DNA from 2 places in the Geobacillus sp. DSP4a genome. Region 2 is predicted to be linked to the other one. Evidence: a T-box and tRNA genes for the amino acid it is inferred to sense, from the RefSeq annotation. Region 2 holds a T-box; the other holds one or more tRNA genes.

Region 1 (3,865 bases), on a different contig from region 2:
CCGAAATAATTCACAAAAAATTTAGCACATTCTTTCAGAAAAGGGGAGAGGGCTTTCTGAAGGAATGTGCAAAAAAATGTCTCTTTTGTTCCGAAATAAAGTGATAATTTACAGCAAGACGATCGATACGTTTGATTTTACCGCGCAGCCTTCGGTGGATGAGCGCCGGATTCGAGAACTGCTTACGTTGTCCTTTATTGACCGGAAAGAAAATATCCTCTTTCTCGGTCCACCGGGGATTGGGAAGACACATCTGGCAATTTCGATTGGAATGGAGGCGATCGCAAGAGGATATAAAACGTATTTTATTACCGCTCACGATTTGGTCAATCAGTTAAGAAGAGCCGACCAGGAAGGAAAGTTGGAGAAAAAGCTTCGTGTCTTTGTGAAGCCAACCGTTCTCATTATTGATGAAATGGGGTATCTAAAACTGGACCCGAACAGCGCTCATTACTTATTTCAAGTGATCGCCCGGCGGTACGAGCATGCCCCGATTATCCTCACCTCCAACAAAAGCTTTGGGGAATGGGGAGAAATCGTGGGAGACTCGGTTTTGGCGACAGCGATGTTAGATCGATTACTGCATCATTCCATCATTTTCAACCTAAAGGGGGAAAGCTATCGATTACGGGAAAAGAGGCTCCAAGAAGAAAAACAGAAGGATCAATGAAAGGTCCTTCTGGGGAATTTTAAACCGGCGATTTTGGGGAAAAAATAATCGGCCTTGACACCGTGGAACGGGAGAAAACCTTTATTTCAATTTATATATATAGATTCATGATTAACTTCTCAAACTTGCTTACTCCATCGCCTTACGAATATGCTCTGGAATCATCACTACTTCTGTTGTGATCACAGGTTCGTTATATTCCTCATCAATACACTCATACCAGAACGCCAAATGTTTTTTATCAATTTCGTGTTCGGACTCTTCTACGGAAATCCCGCCTTCTCCCTGAACAGAGAACCAGTAAAGAAACTCTCCTTCCTCATTTCGCTCGCGGAAGATCGCTTCGACATGCATTTTTTCATCTTTGAGCGTCAACAGCACCTCGTTCATATGTGTGTTTAATAATTCCATCCATTCATCCACCCGCTTCGATTTTCCTTCCTTTACGCGAAATTTGCTTAATTCTACTTTCATCTCATGCTTCCACCTTTCTATTTATTGATGAGCTTCAAAATATAGAAAGAAAGCAGTATATCTTGTATGCCATGCCGAAAACGGTGGAGATAAGCGTCGCATAATAGTCATCAATGTGACCGTGCGCCACATGCCAGACAACTAACAGAAAAATGATATAGCATACTACATCGAGCAGCATCCCTTGCTTAGACGTTCGTTTTTCACCTTATCTTTCTACTCTATTTCGCTTCCTATCTATATAATTCCTTCTATAATTTTACACTTAACTATATAAATGCACCTTGAAAAGTTAACCTTTGCATCACGCTGCACACCCCAAGCGTCGAAGCACCTCTTCCGGTTGTTGATCTATATATTCCATAAACCGGGCAATGGCTTGGTCAATATCCATTTGATCTTTGTGAAACACATTGGCAATGGCCGCATCCTTGAGCCATTTCCACAAGCGTTCGATGGGATTCAGCTGTGGGGAATAAGGAGCTAAAAAGATCAAGTGAAACGATTCCCCTTCTTGGCGCAAGAAATCTCTCACCATTTTGGCATGGTGGATGCGGGCATTGTCGAGCACGAGCACGATCAGCTGGTCTGGATAACGGCTCTTCAAGATCTTTAAAAAATCCAAAAACGTCGTCGCATTCGCAGCGACTGCTCGATGAAGAACGGTGTCCCCATTGAGCACATTCACCGCCCCAAATACAGAAACGTGGGCATGATGGCCGCACGTAGGCACTTTCCATTTCACCTCACCGAACACGATTGTACGCACACGATTTTCTTTTCTCGAATCGTATTCGGTAAATAAAAAACAAGGGATTCCACTTACGTGAAACCCCTTGTCCCTAAAGCCTTTCTCCCTATTTTCGATGCCGATGGTGGGAGTCGAACCCACACGGGGGGCTACCCCACACGATTTTGAGTCGTGCGCGTCTGCCAATTCCGCCACATCGGCGCGACATGCATTATTTTATCACATTACTTCATGTCTGTCAACACTTTTTATATTCATTAGATGGAGGCGGCACCCGGATTCGAACCGGGGGTAAAGGTTTTGCAGACCTCTGCCTTACCACTTGGCTATGCCGCCTTGATCGAGAGCGGAAGACGGGACTCGAACCCGCGACCCCCACCTTGGCAAGGTGGTGTTCTACCACTGAACTACTTCCGCATCATTGGCTGGGGTAGCTGGATTCGAACCAACGCATCACGGAGTCAAAGTCCGTTGCCTTACCGCTTGGCTATACCCCAACGCTGTAAAAGTGAAGGGCGACTAGTGGGAATCGAACCCACGCATGCCAGAGCCACAATCTGGTGCGTTAACCACTTCGCCATAGTCGCCATAATGATAATCAAAAGGCAGGGGCAGTAGGAATCGAACCCACACCGGAGGTTTTGGAGACCTCTGTTCTACCATTAAACTATGCCCCTTCAATCATGGTGGAGGGGGACGGATTCGAACCGCCGAACCCAAAGGGAGCGGATTTACAGTCCGCCGCGTTTAGCCACTTCGCTACCCCTCCAAGGAATGGTGCCGACTGCAGGACTTGAACCCGCAACCTACTGATTACGATTCAGTTGCTCTACCAATTGAGCTAAGTCGGCATAAAACAAATACAAGAAGGTGGCTCATTGTTGTGCTCTGTGCCTCTTCCTCTACAAGCTGATTCGAGGAAGCAGGATGCGTCGAGGCAACTCGAAGCCGACTCGACGAAGCAAGTGCTCGTCTCTACCAATTGAGCTAAGTCGGCATAACTATGATATAAATCGCGGCTCATTGTTCATTTGTTGTGTCCCTTCCTCTACCAGCCAACTCGAAGAAGCTGGATGCGTCGGGACAACTTGCAGCCGATTCGATGAAGCGGATGCTCGTCTCTACCAATTGAGCTAAGTTGGCATACATATGATGCACATTATGTTATATGGTGGCTCGGGACGGAATCGAACCGCCGACACAAGGATTTTCAGTCCTTTGCTCTACCGACTGAGCTACCGAGCCATATTAAGTTTTACGTTACTTTGCTTGTACTGCACTGTGTCTCTTCTTCTGCAAGGTGATTCGAGGAAGCCAGATGCGTTGAGGCAACTCCGACTGAGCTGCTGAGCTGTCTCTTTTCATAATTTTGAAACAATGGCGGTCCCGACGGGACTCGAACCCGCGATCTCCTGCGTGACAGGCAGGCATGTTAACCACTACACTACGGGACCAATTTGGTTGCGGGGGCAGGATTTGAACCTGCGACCTTCGGGTTATGAGCCCGACGAGCTACCGGACTGCTCCACCCCGCGACGATAGGAAAGTAAATTAATTTGCACAATGTTCTTAGCGTTATTGTCCGTTGCCTCTTCCTCTACAAGCTGATTCAAAGATGCCAGATGCGTCGAGGCAACTCGAAGTGAATTCGATGAAGCAAAGGCTCGTCGCTCCACTCCACAACGATTAAAAATGGTGGAGGATGACGGGATCGAACCGCCGACCCCTTGCTTGTAAGGCAAGTGCTCTCCCAGCTGAGCTAATCCTCCACGAAGAAGTGACCCGTACGGGATTCGAACCCGTGTTACCGCCGTGAAAGGGCGGTGTCTTAACCACTTGACCAACGGGCCATGTTGATGAATCATGGCGGAGAGCAAGGGATTCGAACCCTTGAGGCGCTATTCACGCCTACACGATTTCCAATCGTGCTCCTTCGACCACTCGGACAGCTCTCCACGATGGCTCCGCAG
Region 2 (25,541 bases):
ATCGCAAAACCATAGTTATGTCGTCAAAGAAGGCAGTTTGGTGGGCAAACCGTTTGACATTCGTTTCATCAACGTCAACGACGGTTCGGTCGAGGGCATCGTCCATCGCCATAAACCGATTTTGTCCGTGCAATACCATCCGGAGGCGCATCCGGGGCCGCACGATACCGGCTATATTTTCGACGAATTTTTGCAAACCGTGTTCAAGGGAGAGAACGTCTATGCCTAAAGATTCTTCGCTTCAATCGATTCTCCTGATCGGGTCGGGGCCGATCGTCATCGGCCAGGCTGCTGAGTTTGATTATTCCGGCACGCAGGCGTGCATCGCCTTAAAGGAAGAAGGATACCGCGTCATTTTAGTGAACAACAATCCGGCGACGATCATGACCGATGATGTCCATGCCGATGCCGTGTATTTTGAACCGCTCACCGTTGAGGCGGTCGAAGCGATCATTGCCAAAGAACGCCCGGACGGGCTGCTCGCCACATTCGGGGGCCAGACAGGGCTCAATTTGGCGTTTCAGCTGCATGAAGCCGGCGTGCTTGAAAAGTATGGGGTGAGACTGCTCGGAACACCGATTGAAGCGATTAAGCGCGGGGAGGACCGCGAAGCGTTCCGCGCGTTGATGCACGAGCTTGGCGAACCGGTGCCGGAAAGCGAAATTGTTACAAGCGTCGAGGAAGCGGTCGCGTTCGCCGAACAAATCGGTTTTCCGATCATTATTCGTCCTGCGTATACGCTCGGCGGGGCGGGCGGCGGCATTGCCGAAAACATGGAGCAGTTTCTCGCGCTCGTAGAAAAAGGATTGAACGAAAGCCCGATTCATCAATGTTTGATCGAACGGAGCGTCGCCGGATTTAAGGAAATTGAATATGAAGTGATGCGCGACCAATCGAATACGTGCATTACCGTTTGCAATATGGAAAACGTCGATCCGGTCGGCATTCATACAGGAGATTCGATCGTCGTTGCACCGTCGCAGACGTTGACCGATGAGGAGTACCAAATGCTCCGTTCGTCGGCGGTGAAGATCATTTCCGCATTAGGGATCATTGGCGGCTGCAACATTCAGTTCGCCCTTGACCCGAACAGCAAACAATATTACTTAATCGAAGTCAACCCGCGCGTCAGCCGCTCGTCAGCGCTGGCGTCCAAGGCGACCGGCTACCCGATCGCCCGCATTGCGGCGAAGCTGGCGGTCGGCTATACGCTTGCGGAACTCGTCAACCCGGTGACGAAAACGACGTACGCCAGCTTTGAACCGGCCTTGGATTATGTCGTCGTCAAGTTTCCGCGCTTGCCGTTTGACAAGTTTCCGCACGCGGATCGGAAGCTCGGCACGCAAATGAAGGCGACCGGGGAAGTGATGGCGATCGACCGTAACATGGAGCGGGCGTTTCAAAAAGCGGTGCAGTCGCTCGAAGGCAAAAACAACGGACTGTTGTTGCCGGAGCTTTCGGTGAAAACGAATGATGAGCTGAAACAGCTGCTTGTCGACAAAGACGACCGCCGCTTTTTCGCGATTTTGGAACTGCTCCGCCGCGGGGTGGCGGTTGAAGCCATTCACAAATGGACGAAAATCGACCGCTTTTTCCTTTGCTCGTTCGAGCGGCTTGTCGCCCTTGAAAAACGGGCAGCGGCTGCAACGTTGGACACGATTGAGGAGCAAACGTTCCGTTTCTTGAAAGAAAAAGGATGTAGCGACGCCTTTTTAGCTGAAACGTGGGGCGTGACGGAGCTTGACGTGCGCAACAAGCGGAAGGAACTTGGCATCGTGCCGTCATACAAAATGGTCGACACGTGCGCGGCCGAATTTCATTCAGAAACGGATTATTACTACTCGACTTATTTCGGCGAAGACGAGCGAAAACAACCGAGCGGCAAAGAGAAAGTGCTGATCATTGGAGCCGGACCGATCCGCATCGGCCAAGGCATTGAGTTTGACTACAGCTCCGTTCATAGCGTGTTCGCCTTGCAAAAAGAGGGCTATGAAACGGTGATGATCAACAACAATCCGGAAACGGTGAGCACCGACTTTGCCGTCGCCGACCGTCTGTACTTTGAACCGCTGACGCTTGAGAGCGTCCTCGATGTTATCGAAGCGGAACAAATCAAGCATGTCATCGTTCAATTTGGCGGTCAGACGGCGATCAATTTGGTCAAAGGACTCGAAGAAGCCGGCGTGCCGCTGCTTGGCGTCACGTACGATATGATTGACCAGCTCGAGGACCGCGATCGTTTTTACCAGTTGCTTGAGGAGCTTGACATCCCGCACGTACCGGGCTTGGTGGCGAACAATGCCGAGGAGCTCGCCGCCAAAGCGGCTGAGATCGGCTGCCCGGTGCTGCTTCGTCCGTCGTATGTCATCGGGGGCCGCGGCATGTTTATCGTCCATAGCGAGGCGCAGCTCGCTGCTTTGATCGAGCAAGGCGAGTTGACCTATCCGATTTTGATTGATGCGTATTTGGACGGGAAAGAGGCAGAAGCGGACATCGTGACGGATGGAACAGACATCGTGTTGCCGGTCATCATTGAACACGTCGAAAAAGCCGGCGTCCACTCCGGTGACAGCTATGCTTGGCTGCCGGCGCAGACGCTCACAGACGAAGAAAAAGCGAAAATCATCGACTATGCGGTCCGGATTGCGAAAAAACTCGGCTTTAAAGGAATTATGAACATTCAATATGTCATTGCGGACGGCAATGTATATGTTCTGGAAGTGAACCCGCGCGCGAGCCGGACGGTGCCGATCGTCAGCAAAACGACCGGCGTGCCGCTGGCGCAAATTGCGACAAAATTATTGCTTGGGAAATCGCTTGTCGACATCGTGGACGAAAAAGCGCGCGGCTTGGCGGTCATGCCGTACGCCGTGTTAAAGTATCCGGTCTTTTCGACCCATAAGCTGCCGGGGGTTGACCCGGTGGTTGGGCCAGAGATGAAATCGACCGGCGAAGGCATCAGCATCGCCGCAACGAAGGAGGAAGCGGCGTATAAAGCGTTTTATCCGTATTTGCAAAAGAAAGCGAACGCGAACGAGGTCTATGTCATTGGCAACATCGATGCCGAGCTGGAGGCAGAGATGACGGCGAAACAGCTGACCATCGTCGCTGATGTCCCGTTTTCCGATTGGGTGAAGCGCGACACGGCGCTTGCAGTGATCGACTTGGGCAAAGAGGAAGGCGAAGCGAACAAACGAATGACTGCGTTGTCCCGACAATTGCTCGTCTTCACGGAACGTGAGACATTGAAGCTCTTCTTGCAGGCGCTCGATGTCGATCATCTTGATGTGCAGCCGATCCATGGCTGGTTGGAAAAGAAAAAACAGGCAGAACAGGCGGTGATCGCATGAATGCAGTGATGTCATTAAAAGGGAGAGATTTTTTAACGCTTCTTGATTTCTCGACAGAAGAAATTTTGGACTTGCTGGCGTTAGCAGCTGATTTAAAAGCGAAACAAAAAGCCGGTGTATCGTATACGCCGCTTTCCGGGAAAACAATGGCGATGATTTTTGAAAAGCCGTCAACGCGCACGCGCGTGTCGTTTGAAGTCGGCATGATTCAGCTTGGCGGCCAGGCGATGTATTTAAACGGAAACGATTTGCAGCTTGGCCGCGGCGAAACGATCGCCGATACGGCCCGCGTCTTGTCGCAATACGTCGATGTCATTATGATTCGCACATTTGCCCATCAAAAAGTCGAGGAGTTGGCCGAATATGCGTCCGTTCCGGTCATCAACGGCCTGACGGACGACGATCATCCGTGCCAGGCGTTGGCGGATTTGCTGACGATTTATGAAGTGAAGAAAACGTTCCAAGGCGTCAAGCTCGCCTATGTCGGCGACGGGAACAACGTCGCCAACGCCTTGCTTGTGGCCGCGGCGAAAGTCGGCATGGATGTCGCCATCGCCTGTCCGCCGGGCTATGAGCCAAGGAAAGAATATGTCGAGGCAGCGCGCCAGATCGGCGAGAAAACCGGGGCAACCGTTGTGGTGACGCACGACCCGCTTGTGGCGGTGGCGGGGGCGGATGCGATTTATACGGATGTCTGGACGAGCATGGGCCAAGAAAGCGAAAGTGCTGAGCGGCTACAAGTGTTTCAGCCGTATCAAGTCAACGAAGAGCTCGTCAAAGCGGCAAAACCGGATTATCTCTTTTTGCATTGTCTGCCGGCCCATCGCGGCGAAGAAGTGACGGCCGGCGTCATGGACGGTCCGAACTCGGTCGTCTTTGAGCAGGCCGGCAACCGGCTTCATGCGCAAAAAGCGATTTTGTTGTCCGTTTTATAGCAAAGGGGGAATTCCCGTTTCGGGAGTTCCTTTTTCACTTTGAAAAGGATTTCGAGGGGAGAGCTCCTTTTCGTTGTGAACAGCTTGGCGTTCCGTTTGCGATCTTCCATCATTTTCCTTCTTATGAACAGCGATGAAACCGGGCATGATAACAAATGCAATCGAAGCAAGGGGGATGAAACAAATGGGCCAACCGCGCCATTTCAAACCAGGCGATAAAGCGCCGAACAACGGCGTGTATATTGAAATCGGCGAAACGGGAGACAATGTAAAGCACCCGAAAAAGCTGAAACTGAAAGCCGGCGATACGTTTCCAGAAACGTCGAACCATAACCGGCATTGGACGTATTTGCGCAAACCGTGAAGCAGAACAAAAGCCATTCCAAGCATGGAGTGGCTTTTCATTTGCCGTGCGCTTTGCGATCCGCTATAATGATTTATGGTCAAAGAAGGTCAAATGGAGGGGACGGCATGGACGCAAGCCGTTTGACGGAAAAACTGCAAGAGGCGCTTATGGCGGCGCAGTCGATCGCCAAAGAGCGGCATCATCAACAGCTTGATGTCGAACATCTTCTGCTGGCGCTCCTCGAGCAAGAAGATGGCTTGGCGCCGCGGCTGTTTGCCCTTTGCGGCGCCGACCGCGCTCAGGCGATCCGCTGGCTGCAAGACCGGCTTCGCCAAAAGCCGGAAGTGCACGGAGCGGGAGAGGGACAGATGTACGTTGCGCCTGCCTTGGCGCGGCTGCTTGAGGAGGCGGAAAACGAAGCGAAGCGAATGCAAGATGAGTACATATCGGTCGAACATGTGCTGCTCGCGCTGTCTCATGGCGCCGAGCCGGTTGCCCGGCAACTGGCATCGTTTGGCTTGACAGAGGAAGCACTGGTAGAAGCCGTGAGAAAGGTAAGGGGGAATCAACGCGTGACGAGTCCACATCCGGAAGCAACCTATGAAGCGTTGGCCAAATACGGGCGCGATCTTGTCGCCGAGGCGAAGGCGGGAAAAATCGACCCGGTCATCGGCCGCGACAGCGAAATTCGCCGCGTCATCCGCATTTTGTCGCGGAAGACGAAAAACAACCCGGTGCTGATCGGTGAGCCGGGCGTTGGGAAGACCGCTATTGTCGAGGGGCTCGCCCAGCGCATCGTGCGCAAAGACGTCCCGGACGGGTTGAAAGACAAAACGATTTTCGCTCTTGACATGAGCGCGCTCGTCGCCGGAGCGAAGTTTCGCGGTGAGTTTGAAGAGCGGCTGAGGGCTGTATTGAACGAAATTAAAAAAAGCGAGGGCCGCATCATCTTGTTTATCGACGAGCTGCACACGATCGTTGGCGCCGGCCGGGCCGAAGGGGCGATCGACGCCGGCAATATGTTAAAGCCAATGCTCGCCCGCGGCGAGCTGCGCTGCATCGGGGCGACGACGCTTGATGAGTACCGACAATACATCGAAAAAGACCCAGCGCTCGAACGCCGCTTCCAGCAAGTGCTCGTCCAAGAGCCGACCGTCGAGGATACGATTTCGATCTTGCGCGGATTGAAAGAGCGATACGAAGTGCACCATGGCGTGAAAATTCACGACCGGGCGCTCGTCGCGGCCGCGGTGTTGTCCGACCGCTACATCTCGGATCGCTTTTTGCCTGACAAAGCGATCGATCTCGTTGATGAGGCGTGCGCAACGATCCGGACGGAAATGGAATCAATGCCGTCGGAGCTTGATGAAGTGATGCGCCGCGTCATGCAGCTGGAAATTGAAGAGGCGGCGTTAAGCAAAGAGACGGATGAAGCGAGCCGCGAGCGGCTGGCGGCATTGCAAAAAGAACTCGCTGACTTGCGCGAAAAAGCGAATGCCATGAAAGCGCAATGGCAACAAGAGAAAGAGGCGCTTGACCGTGTCCGCCGCGTGCGCGAGGAACTTGAGCGGGCGAAGCGTGAGCTCGAGGACGCGGAAAACGACTACGATTTAAACAGGGCGGCCGAGCTGCGTCATGGACGGATCCCGCAGCTTGAGAAGCAGCTCAGGCAGCTCGAGCAAGAAATCAGCGAGCAACGGGAAGGAAAATTGCTGCGCGAGGAAGTGACGGAAGAAGAGATTGCCGAAATCGTGTCGCGCTGGACAGGCATTCCGCTCACCCGCCTTGTCGAAGGGGAGCGGGAAAAGCTGCTGCGGCTTCATGAATGGCTCCATAAGCGAGTCATCGGCCAAGACGAAGCGGTGGAGCTCGTCGCCGACGCCATCTTGCGGGCGCGGGCCGGGATGAAAGACCCGAACCGTCCGATCGGCTCGTTTTTGTTCCTTGGACCGACCGGCGTCGGCAAAACGGAGCTGGCCAAAGCGCTGGCCGAGGCGCTGTTTGACAGCGAGGAGCAGCTCATTCGCCTCGATATGTCCGAATACATGGAAAAACATGCTGTCTCCCGTTTGATCGGGGCGCCGCCCGGCTATGTCGGCTATGAGGAAGGCGGCCAGCTGACCGAGGCAGTGCGGCGCAAGCCGTATTCCGTTCTATTGTTCGATGAAATCGAAAAAGCTCATCCGGACGTGTTCAACATCCTGCTGCAGCTGCTCGATGACGGACGGCTCACCGACTCGCACGGGCGGACGGTCGATTTTAAAAACACAGTCGTCATTATGACATCGAACATCGGCTCGCCGCTGTTATTGGAACACAAAGACGGCGACATCGATGAACAGACGCGCAGCCAAGTGTTTGACCAATTGCGCGCCCATTTCCGCCCAGAATTTTTAAACCGGATCGACGATATCGTCTTATTTAAGCCATTGTCGATGAATGAGGTGAAAGGCATCATCGAAAAGTTCGCCCGCGAGCTGTCGGCCCGTTTGGCCGATCGGCATATCGAACTCGTGCTGACCGAAGCGGCGAAGCAATACATCGCCGAAGCGGGCTTCGATCCGGTCTACGGCGCCCGCCCCTTAAAGCGGTTTATGCAAAAGCAGATCGAAACGCCGCTTGCGAAAGAGCTGATCGCTGGGCGGGTGAAAGATTACAGCACCGTCACGGTCGATGCCGAAAACGGCCGGCTTGTCATTCGCCCGTCAGCGTGAAACGAGTCGAAGAGGCGGGGGATAGCCGGGGGAAGAGACGCGCTTCTTGCTGGCAGCGTCAAACGTTTTTATGCCCCCATAAAGCCCATCCCATTGAGCATTGTGGGGCACGTGGCCGGCTGCAGAAAACACCAACCTACACCCATCAAGATGGAATCCCTCCTCGACTTACGCCTATATACGTGTTGGAATGGGGCTTCTCGATGACAAAAACAACGCCTTGGGACTTTCAACCCAAGGCGTTGTCTTATGAGGAGAATGATCAATGGCGATGATCCCCAGCCGGCTCGTCCGGAATCAAAGCGGCGACGACAAGGACTAAAACGGTCACGATCACGCCGAGCAAGGCGCCGGTTGTGAAGTTGTAGCCGATCCCTTGCATCGAGCCCATGACGTACGTCGCCATTTGCACAAGCAAAAACGTCCAAAAAAACGTCCAAAACAAGCGCATCTTTGTTCCTCCCATCTTCTCGTCATTCCTTTTCTTATCTTATCACAATTTGTCGCGTAGGCATATACCCGGACGTTTTTTTTGGCCGCGCATATCGTATACTGTACAATTATGTATCGTCAAACAAGGGTGAATGGAAACGATGGCAGGACAACGACGGTTTTTCCAACTCGATGAACAATGGTGCATCGTTCACGTGCCGGAGCGCCCAAACGGGTTTGCCCTTTTTTTAATGGGCGATGGCGACCATTTCGTGAATGAACAGACGAGTTTTTGGCTCGAGCATCCGAGACGGCGCCAGTGGCTGGACGAGTGGCTTGAACAAGGGTACACGGTGTTTTCATCTCATTTGTACGGCCGGCATTGGGGAAGCCCGAAGGCGGTCCGGCTGGCGCGCCAACTCATCTACTCGGTATTGAAAAGCGAGATCGTCAACCGACGCATCTATATCGTCGCCGAAGGAATGGGCGCGCTCGTCGCCCTGCAGTTGCTTGGCGTCATGCCGAGGCAAATCCGCGCCGTCGCCATGCTCAACCCTTGCCTTGATGTGCGCGCCCAGCTTGAACACGAGCGGGGCCACCCATTCGTGTATCGGCGGATGGTAAAAGAAATCGCCCTCGCTTACGGATTGAAGGAAGAGGAAGTGCCGGAGGGTGTCCCGTCTCTTTTCCTTAGCCCGCACGATGTCCCGGTGATGATTTGGCAGCTCGCCGGCGTGAGCGAATACCCGTCCGCATTGCATAGCCGGAAGTACGAACAATGGATGAAAACAACCAACCACCGGGTGCGCATCGTCTACCAGCTGCCGGAAAAGCGGCGCCAGCTTGCTTGGCAGATCGGGCAATTTTTTCGCCAATATAACGAACTCCCGTAAAGAGCGAAGGCAGACGCATGAGGTTGTTGCGTCTGCTATTTTTTCAATCCATCGATGAGCGAGGAGATTTTTTTGATGAGCGGTTTCAGCTGCTGCAACGAGTCCGTCAGCGTACCGACGTTTTCGACGAGTTTCATCAAATCAATGTTTGGCAGCGGGAGCGGCTCCGTTTTTGTTTGTTCGTCCCGCCGGCCGGTCCGTTTTGGAGGAAAGGGGCCGAACATGAGGCGGGAGAAGCGGTCGCGCTCTTCACGGCTTTGCCGGGATGATGGGACGTTCGCCATAAAATCAGTCCTCCTTTTTTCCTCATCGTTTGCTTGTCATTGTATTGTATGGCGGAGGTAAAACGTTGGTTTGGACAAATGCCTTCGGGCGGGAAGAAAGCAATAGGATTCCGGCCGGGAAGGCGCGCTTTTGCTATTGCGCATATGCGCTCTTTCCGTTAAAATTAGTACCAAGTAATAATAATTGGTTATGTGGACTGATTGTACGTTGACAATTGTGCTGTACTTGGGAGGCTTTTCGGTTATTTTGGAAGAAAAAAAGGAGATGAATGGTATGGGAGCAGGAATTATCGGGGTCGGCCGCTATGTGCCGGAAAAGGTGTTGACCAACGCCGACTTGGAGAAAATGATGGATACATCAGACGAATGGATTCGGACGCGCACCGGGATTGAGGAACGCCGCATTGCGGCAGATGACATCGATACGTCCGATATGGCGTATTTTGCTGCCGAAAAGGCGCTTGCGGATGCCGGTGTCGAGGCGAAAGACATCGATCTCATTGTCGTTGCTACCGTAACGCCAGACCGTTCCTTTCCATCAGTTGCTTGCATGCTGCAAGAGCGGCTTGGGGCTGTCAACGCCGCGGCAATGGATCTCAGCGCCGCCTGCTCCGGATTTATGTACGGAATGGTCACGGCTGCCCAATTTATTGACACGGGGGTTTACAAGTATATATTAGTAGTGGGGGCCGATAAGCTGTCAAAAATCACCGATTGGACAGACCGCAATACGGCGGTGTTGTTTGGCGATGGAGCCGGTGCGGTTGTCATGGGCCCAGTGTCGCCAGGGCGGGGCATTTTATCATTTGAATTGGGCGCTGACGGAACAGGAGGAAAACATTTATACAAAGACGAATATATCGTGATGAACGGCCGGGAAGTGTTCAAGTTCGCCGTCCGGCAGATGGGAGAGTCAAGTGTGCGGGTGCTTGAAAAAGCGGGGCTGACAAAAGAGGATGTCGATTTTCTCATTCCCCATCAAGCGAACATCCGCATTGTGGAGGCGGCGAGACAGCGGCTCGAGCTGCCGGAGGAAAAAATCTCGACAACGATTCGCCGCTATGGAAACACATCCGCGGCCTCCATTCCGATTTCGCTCGTGGAGGAGCTGGAGGCAGGAAACATTCGCGACGGTGATCTCATCGTCATGGTCGGGTTCGGCGGCGGGCTGACATGGGGCGCGATCGCCTTGCGTTGGGGCCGTTGATGTTCTGTATCCCAACATCATTATCCAGAATAAAGGAGAGGCAGAGGAATATGGAAAAAAGACGAGTCGTCGTGACCGGAATAGGCGCCGTCACCCCGCTGGGGAATGACGCAGAAACGACGTGGAAAAACATTGTCGCCGGCCAGTCCGGCATCGACATTGTCACCCGCGTCAATCCAGACGATTTTCCAGCGAAAGTGGCGGCAGAAGTGAAAGATTTTGATCCGTCGTTGTTTATGGACCGCCGCGAAGCGCGGAAGATGGACCGGTTTACGCAATACGCCGTGGCGGCGGCGCTCATGGCGGTGAAAGATGCGAATTTGGAAATCGGTGAGCATAACGCCGAGCGGGTCGGTGTTTGGATCGGCTCTGGCATCGGCGGTATGGAGACGTTTGAGCAGCAGTTTGAAATTTTCCAGCAGCGCGGCTATCGCCGGGTGAGCCCGTTTTTCGTGCCGATGATGATTCCGGATATGGCTGCGGGGCAAGTCTCAATCATCCTTGGGGCGAAAGGAATGAATTCATGCACGGTCACCGCTTGCGCGACGGGCGCAAACTCGATCGGCGACGCGTTTCGGGTCATTCAGCGCGGCGATGCGGATGTGATGATCGCGGGGGGAACGGAGGCGCCGATTACGAAAATGTCGTTTGCCGGCTTTTGCGCGAATACGGCCCTTTCGACCAATCCGGATCCGAAAACGGCAAGCCGCCCGTTTGATAAAAACCGTGATGGCTTTGTCATGGGGGAAGGGGCAGGCATTATCGTGCTTGAAGAGCTGGAGCATGCGTTGCGCCGCGGGGCGAAAATTTACGCGGAAATTGTCGGCTACGGCGCGACGGCTGACGCATATCATATCACTGCACCGGCGCCGGGCGGTGAAGGCGGCGTGCGGGCGATGCGACTGGCGCTGCAGGATGCCGGCTTGCAGCCGGAGGACATCGACTACATTAACGCCCACGGCACAAGCACGGAGTACAATGACAAATATGAGACGATCGCCATTAAAGAAGTGTTTGGCGACCATGCCTATAAGCTTGCGATCAGTTCTACAAAATCGATGACCGGTCACCTGCTTGGCGCAACCGGCGCGGTGGAAGCCATTTTCTCTGTGTTGGCGATCCGCGATGGCGTCATTCCACCGACCATCAACTATGAAACGCCGGATCCGGAATGCGACTTGGACTATGTGCCGAACGAAGCCCGCCGGCAGACTGTGCGCGCAGTGTTAAGCAATTCGTTTGGATTTGGCGGCCATAACGCGACATTGATTTTCAAAGCGTATGCGCAATAGATAGCAATGAAGGCCATTAGCCTCGGCCGGACGAACCCGGCCCCGTTGGAAGACGGGCGCCGGGCTTCACTCCGGACGGGGCTTTTTTCGTTCACCGTCCCGGTTGCCTTGACATAAGGTAGCAAAAAGGGAGGGAAGACGATGGGACTGGCTCCAACTGATCGTTGGCTTGAACAAGATGAAGGCGATCCGCTCCGTGTTTGCGCCCGGCTGGCGCCGTTTTTTGCCGATGCACCAGCGCGCGCCATTCATCGTTATTTATGCTTATATGGCATGTATCGAAGCGCCCGGCAGGCCGTTCGCCTTTTGCCGGAGATGAAGGCAAAAGGCCTTTGGGAGCGGCTTGCCCGCTTATATGACGAACAGCGGGTGAGATGGAAAGGGCCTGACGTTCCGGTGTTTTTGCTGCCGGCCGATGATGAAAACCGGAAACTTTTGCGCGAGTTTCGCGGAAAAGGAGGAGTGGCGTTTGCCGATAAGCTCGTTTTCTTTTTGCTGCCCGATCATCGCGACGAGGAGGTCGCGGCATTGGTGGCGCATGAGTACAACCATGTTTGCCGGCTGAAGCAGCTGCCGTATGGCGGCAAAGAGGCGACGCTGTTAGATGCGGTGATTATGGAAGGGCTGGCAGAACATGCGGTCGCTGAAACAGTCGGACCGGAACAATGCGCCGACTGGACGTCGTATTATACTGACAGGGAGATCGAGCGGTTTTGGCGCCGCTACATCGCCCCCAATCAAGATGCTGCTGTTTCGCACCCACTCAGCTCCCGCATTTTATACGGCCTTGGGTGGTATCCGAACATGGGCGGCTATGCAGTCGGTTATGCCATCGTCCGCCGCTGTTTGGAGCGGGGGTATTCATTGGCTCAATTGATGGCGATGGAGGCGAAACAAATGGTTGCTTTAGCCGGTCTGGACAGCCGCGGGTAAGGCGGGATGGACCAGGGGCGATGATAGGCATCTTGTCCACCGAACAGGCATATACGTAAAGAAAGGACGTGGACAAGAAGGAAGGGAAGCCCGATGGTCCGCCTGTTTTTTTATTTGGTCGGCTTTGGTTTTTCGGTCGTCGGCGGCATGATGATGATCGTCTATTTAAACATCATCACCCCGGAGCGCGGGTTTGGTGAATACGCTGCTTATATCGCGGCAAGGGAGGAATGTTATTTATTGCCGCTCGGCTTGTTGCTTATGTGGGCGAGCTTGTCGTTTCCAAGCCGTGGCTCATAGTGGGGAAAAGAGGGCGAAATGGAATAAAATTCTGCCCCTCTGCCTATACTGATGGACAAACACGTCTGGAAGTGAGGGGTATCACATGCTTTACCTGCACGACATTTGGGTGAACTGGTTTGAAGGTGAAGAGAACGGGTACAACGTCTGCCATTTTCACGAATGGCGCAAAGACGACCAAATTGAGTTGCTTGACCAAGTGCCGCTGTTAAAAGTGTCCCCGGCTCTATTCCAATATATTGAAAACAGTTTATCCGACCTTCCGAAGCCGCTTTTGGACGATGTGTACCAAAAAGCCTATGTCCGCAAAAACCATGAACGGATTCAGCTCGATTATTGTTTCGTTGTGACCGACGGAGCTGGCATTTTGGCCGTCGATACGATCGGCTATCATATTCCGATCCGCAAAAGCCGCCTCATTCCGCGGCAAGAGCAGCTTGTGTACGAGATGGCCGCCGAGACGGAAGAGCGGGCCTACCCGCTGCCGAAGTACGAAAAAGAGTACCACATTTTGTCGCCGGCGCCGGAGTTGATGTGCGGATTGACACGGAAAGAGCGGCAGTTGAAACAGCTGTTGTTTATGGCGCTTGACCAGCTGCATTCAACGAAAAACAGCGCCGAGGTGCGCTACTGGTATACAGAATGGGCCCCGGAAAAGTACGCAGATATTCAAAAAATGTCGTTTGAGGAAGCGTGGGAACGGCTGTACGAAGAAACGAAACACGGCTGGTCTGCACGGCACGAGCAGCTATGTGAAAACTTAATTAAAGGCCAGCCGTTTTTCGAAAAGCTTTGGGAAATGGAGCAAGAGCCGAAAGTGAATTAAAAAACGGGCCAGGGCGCTATGCGCCCGCCCGTTTTTTGTATGGCGCCTTCTTACCGCCGCCCGAGGCCCATCGCTTTCTCCATTTTTCGCACCATTTCTGAGGCGACGCGGTTCGCTTTTTCCGCTCCTTCATCCAATACGCGGTCAAGCTCCTCGCTTTCCATCCAATGGTGATACCGTTCTTGAATCGGCCGGAGCGTTTCGATGACCAATTGGGCCAGGTCGGCTTTGAAGACGCCGTATCCTTTTCCTTCGTATTGCTGTTCGAGCTCCTCGATCGATTGGCCGGATAACGTCGAATAAATATTGAGCAAATTTGAAATGCCCGGTTTTCCTTCTTTGTCGTAGCGGATCGTTCCTTCCGAGTCGGTGACGGCGCTTTTGATCTTCTTCTCGATCGTTTTTGCATCGTCAAGCAGTGTGATGTATGCTTTCGGGTTGGGATCGGATTTGCTCATTTTTTTCGTCGGGTCGACAAGCGACATGATGCGGGCGCCGACTTTCGGAATGCGCGCCTCAGGGATCGTAAACAGCTCGCCGTACCGTTTGTTGAACCGTTCCGCCAGATCGCGCGTCAGCTCGATATGCTGCTTTTGGTCTTCGCCGACCGGGACGATGTCGGTGTTATAAAGCAAAATGTCAGCGGCCATCAGCGGCGGGTACGTGAGCAGCCCGGCGCTGACCGCCTCTTTGCCGGCTGACTTGTCTTTAAACTGCGTCATCCGCTCGAGCTCGCCGATATACACAATGCACTGCAGCATCCACGCCGCTTGGGCATGCGCCGGCACTTCCGATTGGATGAACAGCGTCGCTTTTGTCGGATCGATGCCGACGGCCAAATACAAAGCGGCAAGGCGGCGGATGTTTTTCCGCAGTTCGTGAGGGTCTTGCCAAACGGTAATGGCGTGTTGGTCAACGATGCAAAAATAACAGTTGTATTCATGCTGCAATTCGACAAACTGCCGCAGCGCCCCAATATAGTTGCCAATGGTGATGACGCCGCTTGGCTGAATGCCGGAAAAAATGGTTTTCATCGATCTTCACTCCCTCAAGCCAAAAATAAAAAAGGCCCTGCCAGCCCTCTGATAGGGACGGTAGGACCGCGGTGCCACCCTACTTATTGCGCGGAAAAGCGCAATCGCTCAGCCCATGCTTTGCGCATGGCCCCTGTAACGCGGGGAACGTCCTCGCCTACTGCGTCGCCGGTTCGGCGGGAAGCTCGAAAGCCCATTCCATATGGCTAGCCGCTTGTTCGCACCTTCCACAAGCTCTCTGAAGGCATCGCCATATGTACTTTTCTTTCTCATCGCTCAGTCTATTCTAAACTTGCCTTATATTATACGGAAAACATTCAGCTGTTGCAACCTTATTGCAAGGCATATCCGGCGGCGATCATCGCGAGAAACAAAAGGAGTCCGGCAAAAAGGAGCGGGTACGTGATGGCGAAACGCCGCGGACCGGGCTGTTCCTCCGATTCATGTTCTGCTGCCGCTTCCTCAAGATACCGCTCCACCCTCGTGCTGCTTCTGCGCAATCGGCGAAACCCGTATGCAAATCCGCTGAAAAACCCGCGTTCATAAACAAACAAAAGCCCGCCAAGCGACAGAGGCAAAAGGGAGAGCAAAAACGAAACGTTAATAAAGGCCACCGTACTCCATGCTCCTTGCCCTATTACGATGAGTGCGCTTGCCGCCAGCATCGCGGCGACGAGCCATCCAGTCCGCACAGCCGTTTGTTTCATATCGTCTGTTCCCGCCTTTCCCTTCTCACTGCTTATTTTATCATAAATCATGTGGGCGGGAAGATTGTCAAAATTATTAACAAAATTATATTGAAAAATATAGAAGAAACCTGGAAGTTCAGGAGAAATTTGCTTCGAAGCTGAGAGGAGGGGGCAAAAAAATTATATTGTAAGCGTTTTCTTTGTCTGTGGGCAGAATTTTTTGTTTACAATTGCGGTAAAAGTCGTTACAATGCAGGTGTAAATGAATCCGATCCCCATCTTTTTTTAAGTAGTTTGAAATTTTTTTATTTAAGAAAATAAAAAAATCCTTTTCAAATATACTAACACAGGATATAATAAGCGATGTAAGTACAATCTTCTGAAATCAAATCATTCAGAAGATTTGCAATACGCTACATAAATTTTAAGGGGGGTTTTTTAGTGAAGAAGCGATTTTCTTTCTTCCTCGTCCTGCTTCTCGCGCTGTCAACGTTCCTCGCGGCTTGCGGCGGGGGCAAGGACAACGACAACGCCCAAGGCGGCCAGGGCGGCGAAAAGCCGGCGGAGAAAAAGGAGCAGGTGCTGAACTTGCTTGATTCCTCAGAAATTCCGTCGCTTGATTCGGCGCTCGCCACCGACCAAGTATCGTTTATCGTGTTGAACAACGTCATGGAAGGTCTGTATCGTTTAGGCAAAGACAACAAGCCGGTTCCTGGGGTGGCGGAAAGCCATGAGGTGAGCGAAGACGGCAAAACGTATACGTTCAAGCTTCGCAAAGACGCCAAATGGTCGAACGGCGACCCGGTGACGGCGCACGACTTCGTGTTTGCTTGGAAACGGGTGCTTGACCCGAAAACGAAATCGGAGTATGCGTACATTATGTACGACATCAAAAACGCGGAAGAAGTCAACACCGGCAAACTGCCAGTTGACCAGCTGGGCGTCAAAGCGCTTGACGACTACACGCTCCAAGTCGAGCTGAAAAACCCGATTCCGTATTTCATCAGCCTGACGGTATTCGGCACGTTCATGCCGCAAAACGAGAAATTCGTGAAAGCGCAAGGCGACAAATACGGTCTCGAAGCTAATACGACGCTTTACAACGGCCCGTTCGTCTTAAGCGAATGGAAGCATGAACAAGGCTGGGTTTACACGAAAAACCCGAACTACTGGGACAAAGATACAGTCAAGCTGGAAAAAATCAACGTCAAAGTCGTGAAAGACACGGCGACAGCGGTCAACTTGTATGAAACGAAACAGGCCGACCGCGTCGGTTTGACGGCTGAATTTGTTGATAAGTATAAAAATGATAAAAACTTCAAAACGGAATTGGATTCAGCCCTCTACTGGCTGCGCATGAACACGAAAAAAGAACCGCTGAACAACGTCAATGCCCGCAAAGCGATTGCGATGGCCATCGACACGCAAGCGATGGTCGATACGCTCTTGAACAACGGTTCGATTCCGGCGAAGTTCACCGTTCCGAAAGACTTCGTCACTGGTCCGGATGGCAAAGACTTCCGCGATGTGAATGGCGATTTGGTCAATTACAATCCGGATGAAGCGAAAAAACTGTGGGAGCAAGCGAAAAAAGAGCTGGGCAAAGACAAATTTACGCTTGAACTGCTGAACTATGACAGCGACAGCGCGAAGAAAATCGGCGAGTATGTGAAAGCGCAGCTTGAACAAAACTTGCCGGGCTTGACGGTCAACATTAAACAACAACCGTTTGCACAAAAACTGAAGCTCGAAAGCAACATGCAATATGATTTGTCGTTCTCCGGCTGGGGTCCGGACTATCAAGACCCGATGACGTTCCTTGACTTGTGGACGACAACTAACCCGCACAACCGAACGGGTTGGTCGAACGCTGAATACGACAAATTGATTAAAGACGCGAAAACAACGTTGCTTGGCGATTTGCAAGCTCGTTGGGATGCGATGCTGAAAGCAGAAAAAATCGTCTTTGAAGGAATGCCGATCGCTCCGCTGTACCAACGCGGCGCTGCCTATTTGCAACGCGAGTATGTCAAAGACTTCGTCACGCATACATTCGGCGCCGACTACAGCTTGAAATGGGCGTATGTTGAGTAACCGTTCTCTTGAAAATGCGGAGGAGAGTATATGCCTAGGCATATACTCTCCTTTTGCCTACCAAGGCGAAAAATGTCGAAAAACAACGAAGATTATAGAAAAGCAGAGGAGGTGCGGTCATGGCGCGGTATACGCTTCAGCGGTTCGTTTATATGATCATCACGTTGTTTATCATTGCGACGTTGACGTTCTTTTTAATGAAGCTGTTGCCTGGTTCGCCGCTGCAAAACCAAGAGAAATTAACGCCGGAACAGAAGGCGCTTATTTTAAAAGAGTACGGATTGGATAAGCCCGTGCCTGTTCAATACATTCAATATTTAGGGAATTTGTTGAAAGGAGACTTGGGGGTATCGTTCCAATATGACAACCGCCCCGTGACAGAGCTCATCAGCGATCGAATCGGCCCGTCGGCCCAGCTCGGGTTTCAGGCGATTGTTTTTGGGACGATCGTTGGGTTGATTCTCGGAATTGTCGCGGCGATTCGACATAATCATTGGGAAGATTACACCGCTACGGTCATTGCGGTGTTGGGCGCCTCGATCCCGTCGTTTGTGTTAGGGGGGTTTTTGCAATATTTTATCGCTGTGAAACTGCAATGGCTTCCGGTCGCTTTTTGGGAAGGCTTCAAATATACGATTCTCCCGACATTGGCGCTGTCTGTCGGGGTCATCGCTAGCATCGCCCGTTTTATGCGCACAGAAATGCTGGAAGTGTTAAGCTCTGACTACATTTTGACGGCTCGGGCGAAAGGGATCAGCCAGGCGGGGGTTATCATCAAGCACGCCATCCGCAACTCGCTTATCCCCGTCATTACCATTTTAGGACCGATGACCGTCAATTTAATGACGGGAACGCTTGTCATTGAGAAACTGTTTGCTGTCCCTGGTCTTGGGGAGCAGTTTGTCCGTTCGATTGAACTGAACGATTACCCGGTTATTATGGGAACGACGTTGTTTTATTCCGCCTTGTTGATTTTGGCAGTCTTTATCGTTGATGTGTTGTACGGGGTTGTCGACCCACGCATCCGGTTAGCGGGAGGGAAAAAATGATGGCGAAACAACAATACGAACAACTGTCACCGGAATGGTTTCAGCCCGCCCCGCCGAACGTTGGTGAGCAGGAAAAAATCAATCGTCCGAGCTTGACGTTTTGGCAGGATGCTTGGCTTCGCCTTCGGGAAAACAAGGCAGCGATCGTCGGGCTCGTGATAATTATCATCTTGGCGCTCATGGCGATCATCGCCCCGATGGCGAGCGACCGGACGTATAAAGATCAAAACTTGCGGCATGCGAAACTTCCGCCGAAAATCCCGGTGCTTGAACATATTCATTGGCTTCCGTTTGACGGCCGGGATGCGAACGGCGTTGATGTGTATAAACAGCGCGGCGTGAAAGAGTACTATTGGTTTGGCACGGATGACTTAGGACGCGACTTGTGGGTGAGGACGTGGTATGGCACGCGTATCTCCCTTTACATTGGTTTGCTGGCGGCGTTGATCGACTTATTGATCGGGATTGCGTACGGCGGCATTTCCGGCTACTATGGCGGCCGCGTCGACAATGTGATGCAGCGGATCATCGAAATTTTAAACGGCATCCCGTATTTAATTATGGTCATTTTGTTCATTTTGATTTTTGAGCCTGGAATCATTTCCATCACGCTGGCGATGGTCATTACCGGTTGGACGACGATGGCGCGGATCGTGCGCGGGCAAGTGTTGAAATTAAAGAACATGGAATACGTGCTGGCGGCAAGGACGCTCGGAGCGCCGACATCACGGCTTATTTTCAAACATTTGATCCCGAACGTCATCGGCCCAATCATCATTACGACGATGTTCACAATTCCATCGGCCATCTTTACCGAAGCGTTTTTAAGCTTTATCGGCCTTGGCATCCGTCCGCCGGAAGCGTCGCTTGGCTCGCTTGTCAATGATGGATACAAATCGATCCAAACATATCCGCATTTGATGATTATTCCGGCCGTTGTCATCAGCTTGCTCATTTTAAGCTTCAACTTGGTGGCAGACGGAATCCGCGATGCGCTTGACCCGAAAATGCGCAAATAACCGACGGAAGGGGTGAAACCGATGGAGAAAATTTTGCAGGTGAACGATTTGCATATTTCCTTTGACATCCACGCCGGTGAAGTGCAGGCGGTTCGCGGCGTCACGTTCGACTTGTATAAGGGAGAAACGCTGGCAATCGTCGGCGAGTCAGGGTCTGGGAAATCAGTGACTTCAAAAGCGTTGATGCGCCTGTTGCCGACACCGCCGAGCCGGATTAAGCAAGGGGAAATTTTATTTGAAGGCAAAGACTTGACCAAGCTGTCGGAGAAAGAGATGCAATCGATCCGCGGTGCGGAAATTTCAATGATTTTCCAAGATCCGATGACGTCGCTCAATCCGACGATGACGATTGGGAAACAAATTATGGAAGCGATTTTAAAGCATCAAAAGCTGTCGAAAGATGAAGCGCGCAAACGGGCGATTGAACTATTGCAGCTGGTCGGCATTAAAAACGCCGAGCTGCGCATGAAGCAATACCCGCACCAATTTTCCGGCGGGATGCGCCAGCGTGTTGTCATCGCCATCGCCTTGGCGTGCAATCCGAAAATTTTGATCGCCGATGAACCGACGACAGCGCTTGATGTGACGATTCAGGCGCAAATTTTGGAGTTGATGAAAGACATTCAGAAAAAGCTCGGCATGTCGATTATTTTCATCACCCATGATTTAGGGGTCGTCGCCAACATGGCCGACCGAGTGGCCGTGATGTATGCCGGGAAAATCGTGGAGATCGGCACGGTGGATGAAATTTTTTACAATCCGAAACATCCGTACACGTGGGGATTGCTGGCCTCGATGCCGAGCCTTGATCATAAAGATACGGAGCTGTATTCGATTCCGGGTTCGCCGCCGGATTTGTTAAATCCGCCAAAAGGCGATGCGTTTGCGCCGCGCAATCCGTATGCGCTCAAAATTGACTATGAGCTCGAGCCGCCGATGTTCCAAGTGTCTGATACGCACTATGCGGCGACATGGCTGTTGCATGAAATGGCGCCGAAAGTGGAACCGCCGGCTATCGTGCGTGAACGGATGAAACGGTTTGCTGACATCGTCGCCCGGAAAGGAGGAAAACCGCGTGGCTAGACAAAAGCTGCTTGAGGTCAAAAATTTGAAACAGTATTTCCCAGCTGGACGCGGTCAGGTGGTGAAAGCAGTCGACGGCGTCACCTTTGACATTTATAAAGGTGAAACGTTCGGCCTTGTCGGCGAGTCGGGCTGCGGCAAGTCGACAACGGGGCGGACGATCATCCGGCTGTACGAAGCGACGGAAGGAGAAGTGCTGTTTAACGGCGTCAATGTGCACGGCAAAAAATCAAAAAAAGAGCTGAAAGAGTTAAATCGGAAAATGCAGATGATTTTCCAAGATCCGTATGCGTCGTTGAATCCGCGGATGACGGTCGCGGATATTATCGCTGAGGGCATCGACATCCATGGGCTGGCGAAAACGAAAGAAGAACGGATGCAACGCGTGTATGAATTGCTTGAGACGGTTGGCTTGAACCGCGAGCATGCCAGCCGCTACCCGCATGAGTTTTCCGGCGGTCAGCGCCAGCGGATCGGCATCGCCCGGGCGCTTGCCGTCGAGCCGGAATTCATCATCGCCGATGAGCCGATTTCGGCGCTTGACGTTTCCATTCAGGCGCAAGTCGTGAACTTATTGAAGCGCCTGCAGCGTGAAAAAGGGTTGACGTACTTGTTTATTGCCCATGACTTGTCGATGGTCAAATACATCAGCGACCGGATCGGCGTCATGTATTTCGGGAAAATGGTCGAGCTCGCTGAATCGGAAGAGCTGTACCGCAATCCGATCCACCCATACACGAAGGCGCTCTTGTCGGCCATTCCGCTTCCGGATCCGGAAACGGAGCGGACGCGCAAGCGGATCGTTTACGACCCGGCGCAACATGGCTACAAAGATGGAGAGGAACTTGAATTCCGTGAAATTACGCCTGGCCATTTTGTGCTTTGTTCGGAGGAAGAGTATAAGCGGTATCGGGCGATGTATGCCTAGCAGAATAGAAAAGAGCGCCGCTCCTTCATCGCCGCATGATGCGAACGGTGAAAGAGGCGGCGCCCACCTATGCGCCTGTCTTGGCGCGTTATTTTTTTCCCCCGACGACTTTCCATCCTTGTTGGATGCGGCGAGAGGCCTCGACATGCTTTCCACTTTTGTTTCGGCCGAACATCCGCTCTCCGATCGTGTTGCTGATGTTTCCCATCAATGCGGTGAGGACGACGATCAATGCCGAAGCAATGGCAAAGTCGATGAAATAGCCGGCCATCGGTTCTTCCTCCCTTTTCCTTTTCTACTTTGATTGTAGAGGATTTGCCTTCACTTTGGAAGAGGAAAGAAAGAAAATTGCATTTATCATCGAAAAACTATATCTTTCTTGGCCGATGTATTGTATAATATATCATGTTAAAGTCATTTCAATTTGCAAACGATTGGCAAAGCGGCTGATCGCCAGACTGGCGTCCAGGCCGTGTCGCTATGCTGTCAGACGTCAAACCGGCATAGCGGTGCACGTCTGTCGTCTGACGGACGAGGGAAGCAAGGGATTCCTTGTCAAAAGGAGTGATCGAAGTGGTCAAGCTATACACATCACCGAGCTGCACGTCATGCCGGAAGGCGAAGGCGTGGCTCGAGAAGCACAATATTCCTTATGTCGAACGCAATATTTTCTCTGAGCCGCTCACGGTCGAGGAGATTAAAGAGATTTTGCGGATGACGGAAACGGGAACGGATGAGATCATTTCCACCCGTTCGAAAGTATTCCAGAAGCTGAACATTAACTTGGAAGCTCTGCCGCTGCAAGATTTGTACGAACTCATTCAAAAAAACCCAGGCATTTTGCGCCGGCCGATCATCATTGATGAAAAGCGGCTTCAAGTCGGCTACAACGAAGATGAAATCCGCCGCTTTCTGCCGCGCAAAGTGCGGGCGTATCAGCTTCGTGAAGCGCAGCGGCTGGTAAACGGGTAAGAAAAACTTCTACATGGCTTGCCATGTAGAAGTTTTTTCACACTTGCCGGTCAGCGCACGGCGCGCGTCCGCCGGTTGGCCGCAAAGCCGAGCAAAACGGCAAGAATGGCCGTTAAGACCGGAAACAACGCCTCCCAGCGCGGGTCGTAAAACGGACGCAGCCGCTCTTCGGCAGTGATCATGTTTCCGGCTGTGTATGCCAAAAGGGCGCCGCCGGCATAAATCAGAAACGAAAACCGTTCCATGGCATAAAGGATGATTTTGCTGCCTAAAATGATGATAGGAACAGAACAAAGAAAGCCAAAGATGACAAGCCCCATATGGCCTTGGGATGCTCCGGCGATGGCGATGACGTTGTCCATGCCCATAACGACATCGGCGGCGACGATCGTCTGGACGGCTTTCCAAAGCGACGGTTCGGCTTTAATGGCGGCATGTTTTTCGTCTTTTTGCCCGATCAGTTTCAAGGCGATCCAAAAGAGGACGACGCCTCCAGCGAGCTGCAAGAACGGAATCGTCAACAGCCAAACGACGGCCACCGTCAAGACAATGCGAACAGCGATCGCCAGCGCGGTGCCGACAATGATGGCCACATTCCGCTTTTGTTCCGGCAAGTTGCGGCTTGCCAGCGCAATGACAACCGCATTGTCCCCGCCAAGAATGACATCAATGCCGATAATCAGCAAGATGGAAACGATGTATTCATCCACCATAGGCGTCCCTCATTCCGTCCGTGTTCATCATCATTATAGTAGGGCATGGCCGGTTTCATAACCAATTTTTAAAAATACGTTTTTTTATTTCCCTTCTTTCGCTTTTTGTCATAAAATATAAAGTACAAGATAGAAGTTTTGAAGAATGTCCAGGGGAACGATCCCTTCCCTTTTTATTTCTTTGGTTTAGAAGGGAGAGTCGGAGAAGATGGAAATTGAACGCATCAACGACCATACGGTGAAATTTTACATTTCGTATGTTGATATAGAGGAACGCGGTTTTGACCGTGAGGAAATTTGGTACAATCGGGAGCGGAGCGAAGAATTGTTTTGGGAAATGATGGATGAGGTTCACGGCGAAAGCGATTTTTCGCTTGACGGTCCGCTTTGGATTCAAGTGCAGGCGCTTGAGAAAGGACTTGAGGTTGTTGTAACGAAAGCGCAGCTGTCCAAAGACGGAAGCAAGCTTGAGCTGCCGCTCCCGGAAGACAAGTGGCGCGAGTTTTCGCTCTCGGCTGATGAGAAGATCGAATCGCTGTTCGGCCATCACTTCCATTTCGGGCGGAACAATGCGGCCGGAGACGAAGAAGCGCAAGACGTGCTTCAATTTATCATTTCGTTCAAAGACATTGAAGACGTCATCTCCTTGGCTCACCGCGCCGACTTTTCAAGTTTGTCGAACCGTTTATTCCAGTTTGAAGGGCGTTATTACTTGTTCGTACAATTTACCGAACAATATAGCGAGCATGATATCGACAATATGCTCAGCCTTCTTCTGGAATACGGAAACGATTCACAGCTGACGATTTACCGCCTTGAGGAATACGGAACTGAAATTATGGGCGACAATGCGCTTGAGACCGTAAAACGGTATTTTCCAGCTCCATAACCTTTTCGTTCATTCGCCGATTTCGCCGCCAGAAATCGGCGTTTTCTTTGTTGGGGCGCTTGGAGGGGGCGGACAGAAAACGCGGGTTGACCCTGTTGTTTTCAAATGGAGAAGCTTTATAACAGCACGCTTTTTCGCACCCGTCGGTCACTTATTTAGAAAATGGCTGCTTTCCCGACCCTTCTAGATAGGAAAGAGAAGGGAAAACTGTGAAACCGTTGGCCGTGAAGTCAAGTATAAAGAATAAGGGGAAAGAGGAACATCAGTTGGAGGGGTTTGGTTGAGAAACGCATCAAGAGTGGCCATTCTTGCTGGCATCGTCGGCCTGTTGCTGGCTTTGACGCACGATTATTGGGAAGGGAAGCTCCTCGGCATTTTCAGCGTGCTCATCTCTTGTTCAGTGGTGTTTATTGCCTTTGTCATTTCGCTTGAAAACCGAAAGCCGGCACAAACGATCGCCTGGCTGGCGGTGTTAGGCAGTTTCCCGATCGTTGGCTTTTTGTTTTATTTATTGTTCGGACGCAACTATTGGCAACAACGGCGCTATAAAAAGAAAGCCGATTTTGATGAGGCGGTGCTGCTCAAGTTTCAAGAGCCGTCGCCGATTGCCGTCGAACGGCTGCCGATGGCGCCCCATCAGCGTCCGCTTTTGCACCTTGCTTATCGCATCGGCCAGCATCCGGTTTCACTTGCTTCGCAGACGGCGGTGTTGACGAACGGAGAGGAGACATTTTCTTCTATTTTTGCTGAACTGGAAAAAGCGGAACACCATATTCATTTAGAATATTATATTGTCCGTCATGATGAAATCGGCCAACAGTTGAAGCGCGTCTTGATGGAAAAAGCGCGTCAAGGTGTGCGCGTCCGTTTTTTGTATGATGCTGTCGGCAGCTGGAAGCTGTCGAACGATTATATCGAAGAGCTGCGCGCTGCCGGGGTTGAGATGATCCCGTTTTCGCCGGTGCGCCTGCCGTTTTTAAGCAACCAAATCAACTTCCGCAACCACCGGAAAATCATCGTCATTGACGGGAGTGTTGGCTTTGTCGGCGGGCTGAATATTGGCGACGAGTATTTAGGAAAAAACGAGTATTTCGGATTTTGGCGCGACACGCATTTGTTGATCCGGGGCGAAGCAGTCCGGACGTTGCAGCTTATTTTTTTGCAAGATTGGTATTATATGACGGGAGAGCGGTTGCTGACGCCGGACTACTTGTCGCCGCCTCTCATTGTAGAAGAAGGGCAAGGCGGCGTCCAGCTCATCGCCGGCGGTCCGGATCAAAAGTGGGAGGTCATTAAGCAGCTGTATTTTGCTATGATCACAGCAGCGAAACGGTCGATTTGGGTGGCTTCGCCGTATTTTGTGCCGGATGAAGACATTTTGACGGCGCTGAAAGTGGCAGCGCTAAGCGGCATTGATGTGCGGTTGCTTGCGCCGAAGCGGCCGGACAAAAAAATCGTTTTTTACGCTTCGCGCTCGTATTTCCCAGAGCTGCTCGAGGCAGGGGTAAAAATTTATGAGTATGAACGCGGGTTTTTGCACAGCAAAGTCATTGTCGTCG

The links. The T-box of region 2 lies ahead of trpS (tryptophan--tRNA ligase). A T-box ahead of a tRNA ligase gene usually reads a tRNA of that ligase, here a tRNA-Trp.
Region 1: it has a tRNA-Trp gene. The T-box ahead of trpS (tryptophan--tRNA ligase) is inferred to sense a tRNA for this amino acid. The anticodon was not compared.

The regions. Positions count from the first base shown of each region.
Region 1 is NZ_SDLD01000087.1:49-3,913, forward strand. Features, by position in the region: gene istB (IS21-like element helper ATPase IstB) at 65-670, shown strand; gene ETC02_RS16160 (DUF6176 family protein) at 800-1,144, opposite strand; gene ETC02_RS16165 (IS630 family transposase) at 1,449-1,913, opposite strand; tRNA gene ETC02_RS16170 (tRNA-Leu) at 2,012-2,096, opposite strand; tRNA gene ETC02_RS16175 (tRNA-Cys) at 2,158-2,231, opposite strand; tRNA gene ETC02_RS16180 (tRNA-Gly) at 2,241-2,312, opposite strand; tRNA gene ETC02_RS16185 (tRNA-Gln) at 2,318-2,392, opposite strand; tRNA gene ETC02_RS16190 (tRNA-His) at 2,410-2,482, opposite strand; tRNA gene ETC02_RS16195 (tRNA-Trp) at 2,502-2,572, opposite strand; tRNA gene ETC02_RS16200 (tRNA-Tyr) at 2,580-2,664, opposite strand; tRNA gene ETC02_RS16205 (tRNA-Thr) at 2,671-2,746, opposite strand; tRNA gene ETC02_RS16210 (tRNA-Phe) at 3,065-3,140, opposite strand; tRNA gene ETC02_RS16215 (tRNA-Asp) at 3,274-3,349, opposite strand; tRNA gene ETC02_RS16220 (tRNA-Met) at 3,354-3,430, opposite strand; tRNA gene ETC02_RS16225 (tRNA-Val) at 3,589-3,664, opposite strand; tRNA gene ETC02_RS16230 (tRNA-Glu) at 3,674-3,745, opposite strand; tRNA gene ETC02_RS16235 (tRNA-Ser) at 3,760-3,850, opposite strand; tRNA gene ETC02_RS16240 (tRNA-Asn) at 3,855-3,865, opposite strand, start outside.
Region 2 is NZ_SDLD01000009.1:40,045-65,585, reverse strand. Features, by position in the region: gene ETC02_RS05135 (carbamoyl phosphate synthase small subunit) at 1-229, shown strand, start outside; gene ETC02_RS05130 (carbamoyl-phosphate synthase (glutamine-hydrolyzing) large subunit) at 222-3,350, shown strand; gene argF (ornithine carbamoyltransferase) at 3,347-4,285, shown strand; gene ETC02_RS05120 (YjzC family protein) at 4,470-4,649, shown strand; gene clpB (ATP-dependent chaperone ClpB) at 4,757-7,345, shown strand; gene ETC02_RS05110 (YjzD family protein) at 7,608-7,796, opposite strand; gene ETC02_RS05105 (alpha/beta hydrolase) at 7,930-8,670, shown strand; gene ETC02_RS05100 (hypothetical protein) at 8,706-8,954, opposite strand; gene ETC02_RS05095 (beta-ketoacyl-ACP synthase III) at 9,229-10,161, shown strand; gene fabF (beta-ketoacyl-ACP synthase II) at 10,212-11,453, shown strand; gene ETC02_RS05085 (DUF2268 domain-containing putative Zn-dependent protease) at 11,595-12,386, shown strand; gene ETC02_RS05080 (YuzI family membrane protein) at 12,480-12,686, shown strand; gene ETC02_RS05075 (YjbA family protein) at 12,772-13,512, shown strand; gene trpS (tryptophan--tRNA ligase) at 13,563-14,546, opposite strand; T-box leader at 14,597-14,828, opposite strand; gene ETC02_RS05065 (DUF3899 domain-containing protein) at 14,879-15,253, opposite strand; gene ETC02_RS05060 (peptide ABC transporter substrate-binding protein) at 15,677-17,329, shown strand; gene opp3b (oligopeptide ABC transporter permease) at 17,449-18,378, shown strand; gene opp3C (oligopeptide ABC transporter permease) at 18,375-19,397, shown strand; gene ETC02_RS05045 (ABC transporter ATP-binding protein) at 19,419-20,480, shown strand; gene ETC02_RS05040 (ABC transporter ATP-binding protein) at 20,473-21,408, shown strand; gene ETC02_RS05035 (hypothetical protein) at 21,497-21,679, opposite strand; gene spxA (transcriptional regulator SpxA) at 21,982-22,380, shown strand; gene ETC02_RS05025 (TerC family protein) at 22,431-23,093, opposite strand; gene mecA (adaptor protein MecA) at 23,302-23,982, shown strand; gene cls (cardiolipin synthase) at 24,263-25,541, shown strand, end outside.